2 regions of the Kocuria oceani genome follow, and region 1 is predicted to be linked to the other one. Evidence: riboswitches for the same ligand, from Rfam matches in the RefSeq annotation. Region 1 holds a riboswitch; the other holds the start of a gene.
The links. Region 1 has a riboswitch for S-adenosylmethionine ahead of PU704_RS01690 (ABC transporter ATP-binding protein). Riboswitches for the same ligand answer to the same signal wherever they lie in the genome.

Region 2: linked by a shared signal. The riboswitch ahead of PU704_RS18815 (acyl-CoA dehydrogenase family protein) and the one ahead of PU704_RS01690 (ABC transporter ATP-binding protein) in region 1 are both predicted to bind S-adenosylmethionine.

The regions. Positions count from the first base shown of each region.
Region 1 covers NZ_JARAMH010000001.1:343,219-346,955, forward strand. Annotated here, with positions in the region: gene PU704_RS01680 (ABC transporter permease) at 1-426, opposite strand, end outside; gene PU704_RS01685 (aliphatic sulfonate ABC transporter substrate-binding protein) at 423-1,463, opposite strand; gene PU704_RS01690 (ABC transporter ATP-binding protein) at 1,550-2,392, opposite strand; SAM riboswitch class I at 2,398-2,501, opposite strand; gene PU704_RS01695 (maleylpyruvate isomerase N-terminal domain-containing protein) at 2,606-3,286, shown strand; gene PU704_RS01700 (CoA-binding protein) at 3,446-3,737, shown strand, end outside.
Region 2 covers NZ_JARAMH010000030.1:10,409-14,145, reverse strand. Annotated here, with positions in the region: gene PU704_RS18825 (thiazole synthase) at 1-122, shown strand, start outside; gene moeB (molybdopterin-synthase adenylyltransferase MoeB) at 119-1,297, shown strand; SAM riboswitch class I at 1,460-1,554, shown strand; gene PU704_RS18815 (acyl-CoA dehydrogenase family protein) at 1,667-3,019, shown strand; gene PU704_RS18810 (MFS transporter) at 3,023-3,737, shown strand, end outside.

The DNA.
Region 1 (3,737 bases):
GATCGTGGGGCCCACCAGCGCGGAGCCCCGACGGGAGAGCCCGATGAAGGAGCCCGCCGCCAGGCCCAGCCCGGCGCCGATCAGGAAGCCGATGAGCACCCGCTGGGCGGAGATGCCCACGTGCGTCCACAGCTCGCCCCGGGACAGGAGATCGGCCCCCGCGGCCAGGACCGTCAGCGGGGCGGGCAGCTGGACGGCGCTGAAGACGCCCGCGGTGGACAGCACGTGCCACAGCACCAGCAGCGCCGCGGGCAGGAGCAGGCCGAGCCCCGCGCGCAGCAGGGGACGGCGGCGGGGCTCCGCGACGGCGGCGGGTGCGTCGCCCGGGTCGTCGGCGTGGACGGCCGGCTCGGCGCCGACGACCTGATCGGCGCCGGCGCGGTCGGTGCGGACGGCCTCCCCGGACGGGCTCAGCGGCGACGTCACTGCCCGGCCTCCGCGCCCTCGGCGGCCTCGGCCACGCGGGCGGCGTCGGCGTCCTCGGCGTAGGAGCTCTCCACGAGGCCGGCCAGGGCCTCGTCGATCTGCTCCTGGCCGGACACGTCACCGGAGTCCACGAAGATCGGGCCGACCTTCTCGAGCACGGCCAGCTGCTGCTCGCCGGGCACGTGGTCGATGTCCAGGTGGGTGCGCTCGAGCACCTGCTCGGCCACGGACAGCTCGATCCCGGCCGCGTCGGCGAGCAGCTGCGCGGTCTCCTCCGGGTGGGCCAGCGCCCAGTCCCGGGCGTAGGCGTAGACGTCCACCACGGTCTGCGCCGCCTCGGGCTGCTCCTCGAGGAAGTTCTCGTGCGCGTTGAGGAAGCCGTAGGTGTTGAAGTCCACGTTGCGGTAGAACAGCTCGGCGCCGTTCTGCTCCGCGGCGGCCATGATCGGGTCCAGCCCGGACCAGGCGTCCACCTGGCCGTTCTCCAGCGCCGAGCGCCCGTCGGCGTGCTGCAGGTTCTGGATCGTGACGTCGGCCGGGTCCACCCCGCCTTCCTCGAGGGCCTGGAGCAGGAAGAAGTAGGGGTCGGTGCCCTTGGTGGCGGCCACGGTGCGGCCCTCGAGGTCGGCCACGGACTCCACCCCGGTGCCCGGGGCGGTGACGAGCGCGGACCACTCCGGCTGCGAGTACAGGTCGATCACCTTGATCGGAGTGCCGTTGCTGCGGGCCAGCAGCGCCGCGGAACCGGCGGTGGAGCCGACGTCGACCGCCTCGGCGCGCAGCGCCTCGTTGGCCTTGTTCGAGCCCGCGGACTGCACCCACTCGACCTCGGTGCCCTCCTCGGCGAAGGCGGCCTCGAGCCAGCCCTTCTCCTTGATCACCACGGAGAGCGGGTTGTAGGTGGCCCAGTCGACCGTGATCTTCTCGGCGGCCTGGGCCCCGCCGGAGCCCTCCCCGGCCATGCACCCGGTCAGGGACAGGGCCAGGACGGCGGCCAGGGCAGGGATCGTGCGGGCGGGGCGCGGGGACAGCGGCATGGTGGGGCCTTTCGTGGTGGGGTGGGCGTGCCGGGCGGACCCGGCGCGGCGCAGGGCCGCGCCGCACCCGGGGGAGCGGGGCGGGATCAGCGGGTCGCGGGGTGGTGGGCGTCGACGCCCAGGTGGCCGAGCAGCTGCACCCGCAGCTCGGCGAGGACCTCGGAGGCCCGGTCCCGGGGACGGTCGCCGGGCACGGAGAGCACCGTGCTGATCGACGCGGGGGCGGTCGGGCCGGTGCGGCCCAGGACCACGATCCGGTCGGCCAGCTGCAGCGCCTCGTCGACGTCGTGGGTCACCAGCAGCACGGTGGTCGGCTGCGCGGCGTGGACGGTGAGCAGCAGGTCCTGCATCCGCAGCCGGGTCAGGGCGTCGAGGGCGCCGAAGGGCTCGTCGAGCAGAAGCACACCGGGGTTGCGGGCCAGCGCCCGGGCCAGCGACGCGCGCTGGGCCATGCCGCCCGAGATCGCTCGGGGACGGTGGCGGGCGTGGGCGGTCAGCCCGACCAGGCGCAGCAGGTCGTCGATCACGGCGTCGGCCTCGGCCCGGCCCAGCCCGGAGGGCAGGCCCAGGCGGACGTTCTCGCGCACGGAGCGCCACGGCAGCAGCCGCGGCTCCTGGAAGGCCACGGCACAGCGCGGGTCGATCCCGGAGACCGGGGTGCCGTCGATGAGCACCCGCCCCGCCGAGGCGGTGTCCAGGCCGGCGGCGGCCCGCAGCAGCGTGGACTTGCCGCAGCCGGAGGGCCCCAGGATCGCCAGGACCTCCCCGGGGCGGACCGTGACGTCGACGTCGTGCAGGACGTGGTGGCTGTGCCCGCCGGACGGAAAGGCCTTGCCGACGTGCTCGAAGGCCACCGAGTAGGCGCGCTTCGTGGTGGCCGGTGCGGTGGCGGCGGTGGACGGTGCAGAGCCCAGCAGAGACGTGCCCATGATCAACTCCATCGGTCCTGGCATTAGCACCTCGCACGGGGATCGGACGGATCCGTGCCGGTTGCTGCGACGTCGACGAGCCAGGTCTCTCAGCCGCTCCGGATGGTTACGGCCCCATTGAACGTGCTCCGCGGGTCGCGTGGCAAATCGCTCCGCGGGCCGTCATGGTCGAAAACGGTGGCACGCCGCGCCCTCGTGCCGCACCATGGACCCATGACGAGCCGGCACACCTCGACCCGGGCGGACCTGGTCCGCGACGCCTGCACGGCGTTCGCGGCGGTCCTCGACGGGCTCGGTGACGACGACTCCTGGGCGCCCACCGGCTGCCGCGGGTGGTCGGTGCGCGACCTCGCCCACCACTGCGCCGCGGACGCGGTGCGCGGTCTGGTCGCCCTGCACACGCCCACCACGGCCCGCCCGGACCGGGACGCCGCGACCTACTGGGCGGCCCGGGGCGCGGATGCCGTGGCCGCGGCCGAGGTCCGGCGCCGCACCCGGGCGGCGGCGAGCCTCTACCCGGAGTGGGATGAGCTGCGGGGGCACTACCGGGAGTCGGCGCGGGCGCTCGTGCACGCGGCGGAGCGCTGCCGGCCCGGCGGGACGGTCCGCACCCAGGGCCACGTGCTCCGGGTCGACGACCTCCTGAGCACCCTGGCGGTGGAGTCCACGGTGCACCACCTGGACCTCATCGAGCACCTGGAGGGCTGTCCGGGACCGGCGGTGGACGGGCTCGCCGAGGTCCGCCGGGTCCTCATCGACCTGTGGGAGCGGGAGCCGCCCGAGCACTGGAGCGATGAACACTTCGCCCGGGTGGGCACCGGCCGGGCGGCCCTGCCCGCCCAGGACCGGGCCCAGCTGGGCCCGGAAGCAGACCTCCTCCCCCTCTTCTCCTGACCCTCCGCCCCCCCGCCGAGGTTGCACGTGTCGGCGTCCCGTGCGCGGTGGATTCATAGGGTCGTTGCAACGCTTCGGTCGGTGGCCGGGACCTGCAATCTCGGGACACGGTGGGGCGCGATCGGGGCGAGCGGGGCGGGTCCGTGCCAGGGTGGGGGCATGAGCCGCAACGATCCCGCCGTGATCGACCGCCTGATGACACAGCCCGGACGCTGGGCCGTGGTGGGGCTGACCGGGAACACGGCCCGGCCCGCGCACTCGGTCGCGAAGCGCATCCGGGACGACCTCGGCATGACGATCGTCCCGGTCAACCCGAAGGGCGAGGTGGTGCACGGGGAGCCCGGCTTCCGCACGCTCGCCGAGGTCCCGGGGCCGATCGACGTGGTGGACTGCTTCGTCAACTCCCGCCGCGTCGGAGCGGTCGTGGACCAGGCCGTCGCCGCCGGCGCGA
Region 2 (3,737 bases), on a different contig from region 1:
CCTCGCCGATGGCCGGGCGGATCGACACGGACGCGCCCGACGCCGGTCCGTCCGCCGGTGCGTCCGCCGGTCCGGCGGACGTCCCGCGCGGGGACTGGGCGCCCGTGGGGGAGCGCCCGTGAGCGCGCTGCCCCCGCTCGTGGAGCCCGGCCCCGAACTGACCCGTGCGGAGCTCGAGCGCTACGCCCGGCACCTGACCCTGCCCGGGATCGGCCCGCTCGGCCAGCGCCGGCTCGGCAGCGCCCGGGTGCTCGTGGTCGGCGCGGGCGGACTGGGCGCCCCGGCCCTGCAGTACCTCGCCGCGGCCGGCGTGGGGACGCTGGGGATCGTCGACGACGACGTCGTGGCGGTCTCCAACCTGCAGCGCCAGGTGGTGCACCGCACCGCCGACGTCGGCCGGCCCAAGGCGGAGTCCGCCGCGGAGGCCGTGACCGCCCTCAACCCGCTCGTGCGGGTCCGCACCCATCCCTGCCGGCTCACGGCGGACAACGCCGTGCGGATCCTCGGGCAGTACGACCTCGTCCTCGACGGCGCGGACAACTTCGCGACCCGCTACGTGGTCAGCGACGCCGCCGCCCTGACCGGGATCCCCTGCGTGTGGGGCTCCATCCTGCGCTTCGAGGGGCAGGTCAGCGTCTTCTGGGCCGGCCACGGGCCCACCTACCGGGACCTCTACCCCGAGGCGCCGCCGGACGGGGAGGTGCCCAGCTGCGCCGAGGGCGGGGTCTTCGGCATGCTCCCCGCCACCGTGGGCGCGGTGATGGTCACCGAGGCGGTCAAGCTGATCACCGGCACCGGCGAGCCCCTGCTCGGGCGGGTGCTGCTGCACGACGCCCTGGCGATGACCTGGCGCGAGATGCGCCTGGACCCGGACCCGGACGCCGCCCCGGTCACCGCCGTCGCCGAGCCCGTGGCCGTCCGTCCGCCGGCCGGCGGCGCGGAGCCCGCCGAGACGGTCGCGGCGGGCGAGCTGGCCCGGCTGCTGGAGCGGCGGGCGCGCGGAGAGACGGCCTTCGTGCTGGTCGACGTGCGGGAGGACTGGGAACGGCAGCTCCTGGCGATCCCCGGCGCCGTGGCCGTGCCGCTCCAGGAGCTGCTGGACCGGGGGCCGGACGCCCTGCCGCCGGAGGCGCGCGGCGCGGACCTCGTGCTGCACTGCAAGGCCGGCGCCCGCTCGGCGACCGCCCTGGCCGCGCTGCGCCCGTTCTACGCCGGGCGGGAGGAGCGGATCCGCCACCTCGAGGGCGGGGTGCTCGCCTGGGCGGAGCAGGTGGAGCCGGACCGGCCGCGATACTGAGCGGATGCGCGGCGCTCCCCTTCTCCGGCCGGGCGGGGTCCCGCGGCGGATTCCTACACCACCCGGGAGGACATGACCGTCTGTGACGTCAGCATGACATCCGACGACATGCGGCCGTCATCGGGTGGCTCCGCACCCCGGCGGTCTGGTGCGATGTCATCCGTCCCATTCAGAGCGGCCGAGAGATCTGGCTCGACGACGCCGCAGCAACCCGTCCTTCGCAGGGGTCAGGGTGCTAAGGCCAGAACCGATGGAGATCCCGGATCTGCAGTCGCTCCGTGACGTCGGCCCCCGCGCTGCCGCCACCGGGCCCGCCCCTGGCGTGACCGCACGGCCGGCCCTCCTCGGTGCGACCGAGAGGACCACCGCATGACCCGCACCACGGCCGAGAGGACTCCCACCCGTCCCGGCGCCGGCACGGACCCCGCCGGCACGGACCCTGCCGGCACGGACCCTGCCGGCCTGCCGGTGGACTACGCCGGGCTGAAGGAGCGCTTCGGGCCGCTGTTCACGGAGATCGCCGCCGGCTCCCTGGACCGGGACCTCCGCCGCGCGCTGCCCTACGAGGAGGTCGGCCGGCTGGACCGGGCCGGGTTCGGCGCCCTGCGCGTCCCGGCGGCCCACGGCGGTCCCGGGGTCAGCATCGAGGACTTCACCCGGCTGCTGGTCGACCTGGCCGAGGCCGACTCCAACATCGCCCACCTCTACCGCTCCCACGCCGGCTTCGTGGAGTCCCTGCGCTTCCTGCCCCGGGAGCTCCAGGACGTCTGGTATCCGCGGGTGCTGGCCGGGGCCACCGTGGGCAACGCCTCCACGGAGAAGGGCGGCAACGCGCTCGGCACCCTGAACACCGTGCTGCGCCGCACCGCCGAGGGGTGGGAGATCACCGGCCGGAAGTTCTACGCCACCGGCTCCGTCTTCTGCGACTACACCCGCGTCTCGGCCGCCCTCGACGGCCGGGACGGACGCCGCTTCGCCGTCGTCGCCACGGACGCCCAGGGGGTCACCCTCGAGGACGACTGGGACGGCTTCGGGCAGAAGCTCACCGGCACCGGCACCGCGGTCTTCGACCGCGTGCGCGTCCCGGACGACGCCGTGCTGGACCGCGCCGCCGGCAGCGCGGAGGCCGTCCACGAGGCCGCCTTCTTCCAGCTCGTGCTGCTGGCCGTGCTGGCCGGCGTCGCCCGCGCCGCCCGGCGGGACGCCGTGGAGACCATCGCCGGCCGCCGGCGGACCTTCAACACCGGGCTCGGCCTGCCGTTCCGCGAGGACCCGCTGATCCAGGAGGCCACCGGCCGGATCTCCGCCAAGGCCTTCGCCGCCGAGGCCACCGTGCTGCACGCCGCCCGCGCCCTGGACGCCGGGATCGCCGCCGCCGTCACCACCGGCGCCGACCGGCCGGACTTCACCGGCGCCCTCCCGGCGGCGCTGCACGGGTCCGAGATCGCCGTGGAGCACGCCCAGGTCACCGTGCCGGAGCTGGCCCTCGGCGCGGCCCAGGACCTGTTCCTCACCGTGGGCGCCTCCGCCACGTCCACCGCCAAGGGCCTGGACCGGCACTGGCGCAACGCCCAGACCGTGGCCACCCACAACCCGATCGCCTTCCGCGCCCGCGCCCTCGGCGACTACCTCATCAACGGCACCCTGCCGGAGGGCCTGAACGCCATCGGCGACGCCAGGACCGGTGCCGGGACCGACGCCGACCGAACCCCAGGAGCCTGACGCATGTCCACCCCGCCCCCGACCACGATCCCGGCCCCGACCGCGGCCGCCGCGGGACGCACGAGCGTCGTCCACGGCAAGAAGCGCGTCCTGGCCTCGGCCTTCGCCGGCACCACCATCGAGTGGTACGACTTCTACCTCTACGGCACCGCCGCCGCCCTGGTCTTCAACGTCCAGTTCTTCCCCATGGCCACCGAGCTCGGCGGCATCGTCGCCTCCTTCGCCACCCTCGCCGTCGGGGTGATCGCCCGGCCCCTGGGCGGGATCGTCGCCGGCCACCTGGGCGACCGGATCGGCCGCAAGGCCCTGCTGGTGGCCTCCCTGCTGCTCATGGGCGTGGCCTCCACCCTGATCGGCCTGCTGCCGACCTACGAGGTGATCGGCTGGTGGGCCGTCGTCGGGCTCGTCGTCCTGCGCATCCTCCAGGGCCTGTCCGCCGGGGCCGAGTGGGGCGGCTCCGCGCTGCTGAGCGTGGAGCACTCCCCGGCCCGGCACCGCGGGTTCTTCGGCTCCTTCACCCAGATCGGCTCCTCGGCCGGCATGCTGCTGGCCACCGGGGCGTTCTTCGTCGTGCAGCACGTCATGAGCGCGGAGCAGTTCGCCGCCTACGGCTGGCGCATCCCCTTCCTGCTCTCGGCCCTGCTCGTGGCGGTCGGCCTGTGGATCCGCCTCGGCGTGGCCGACGCCCCGGAGTTCCTGGAGCACCGGGCCTCGGGCA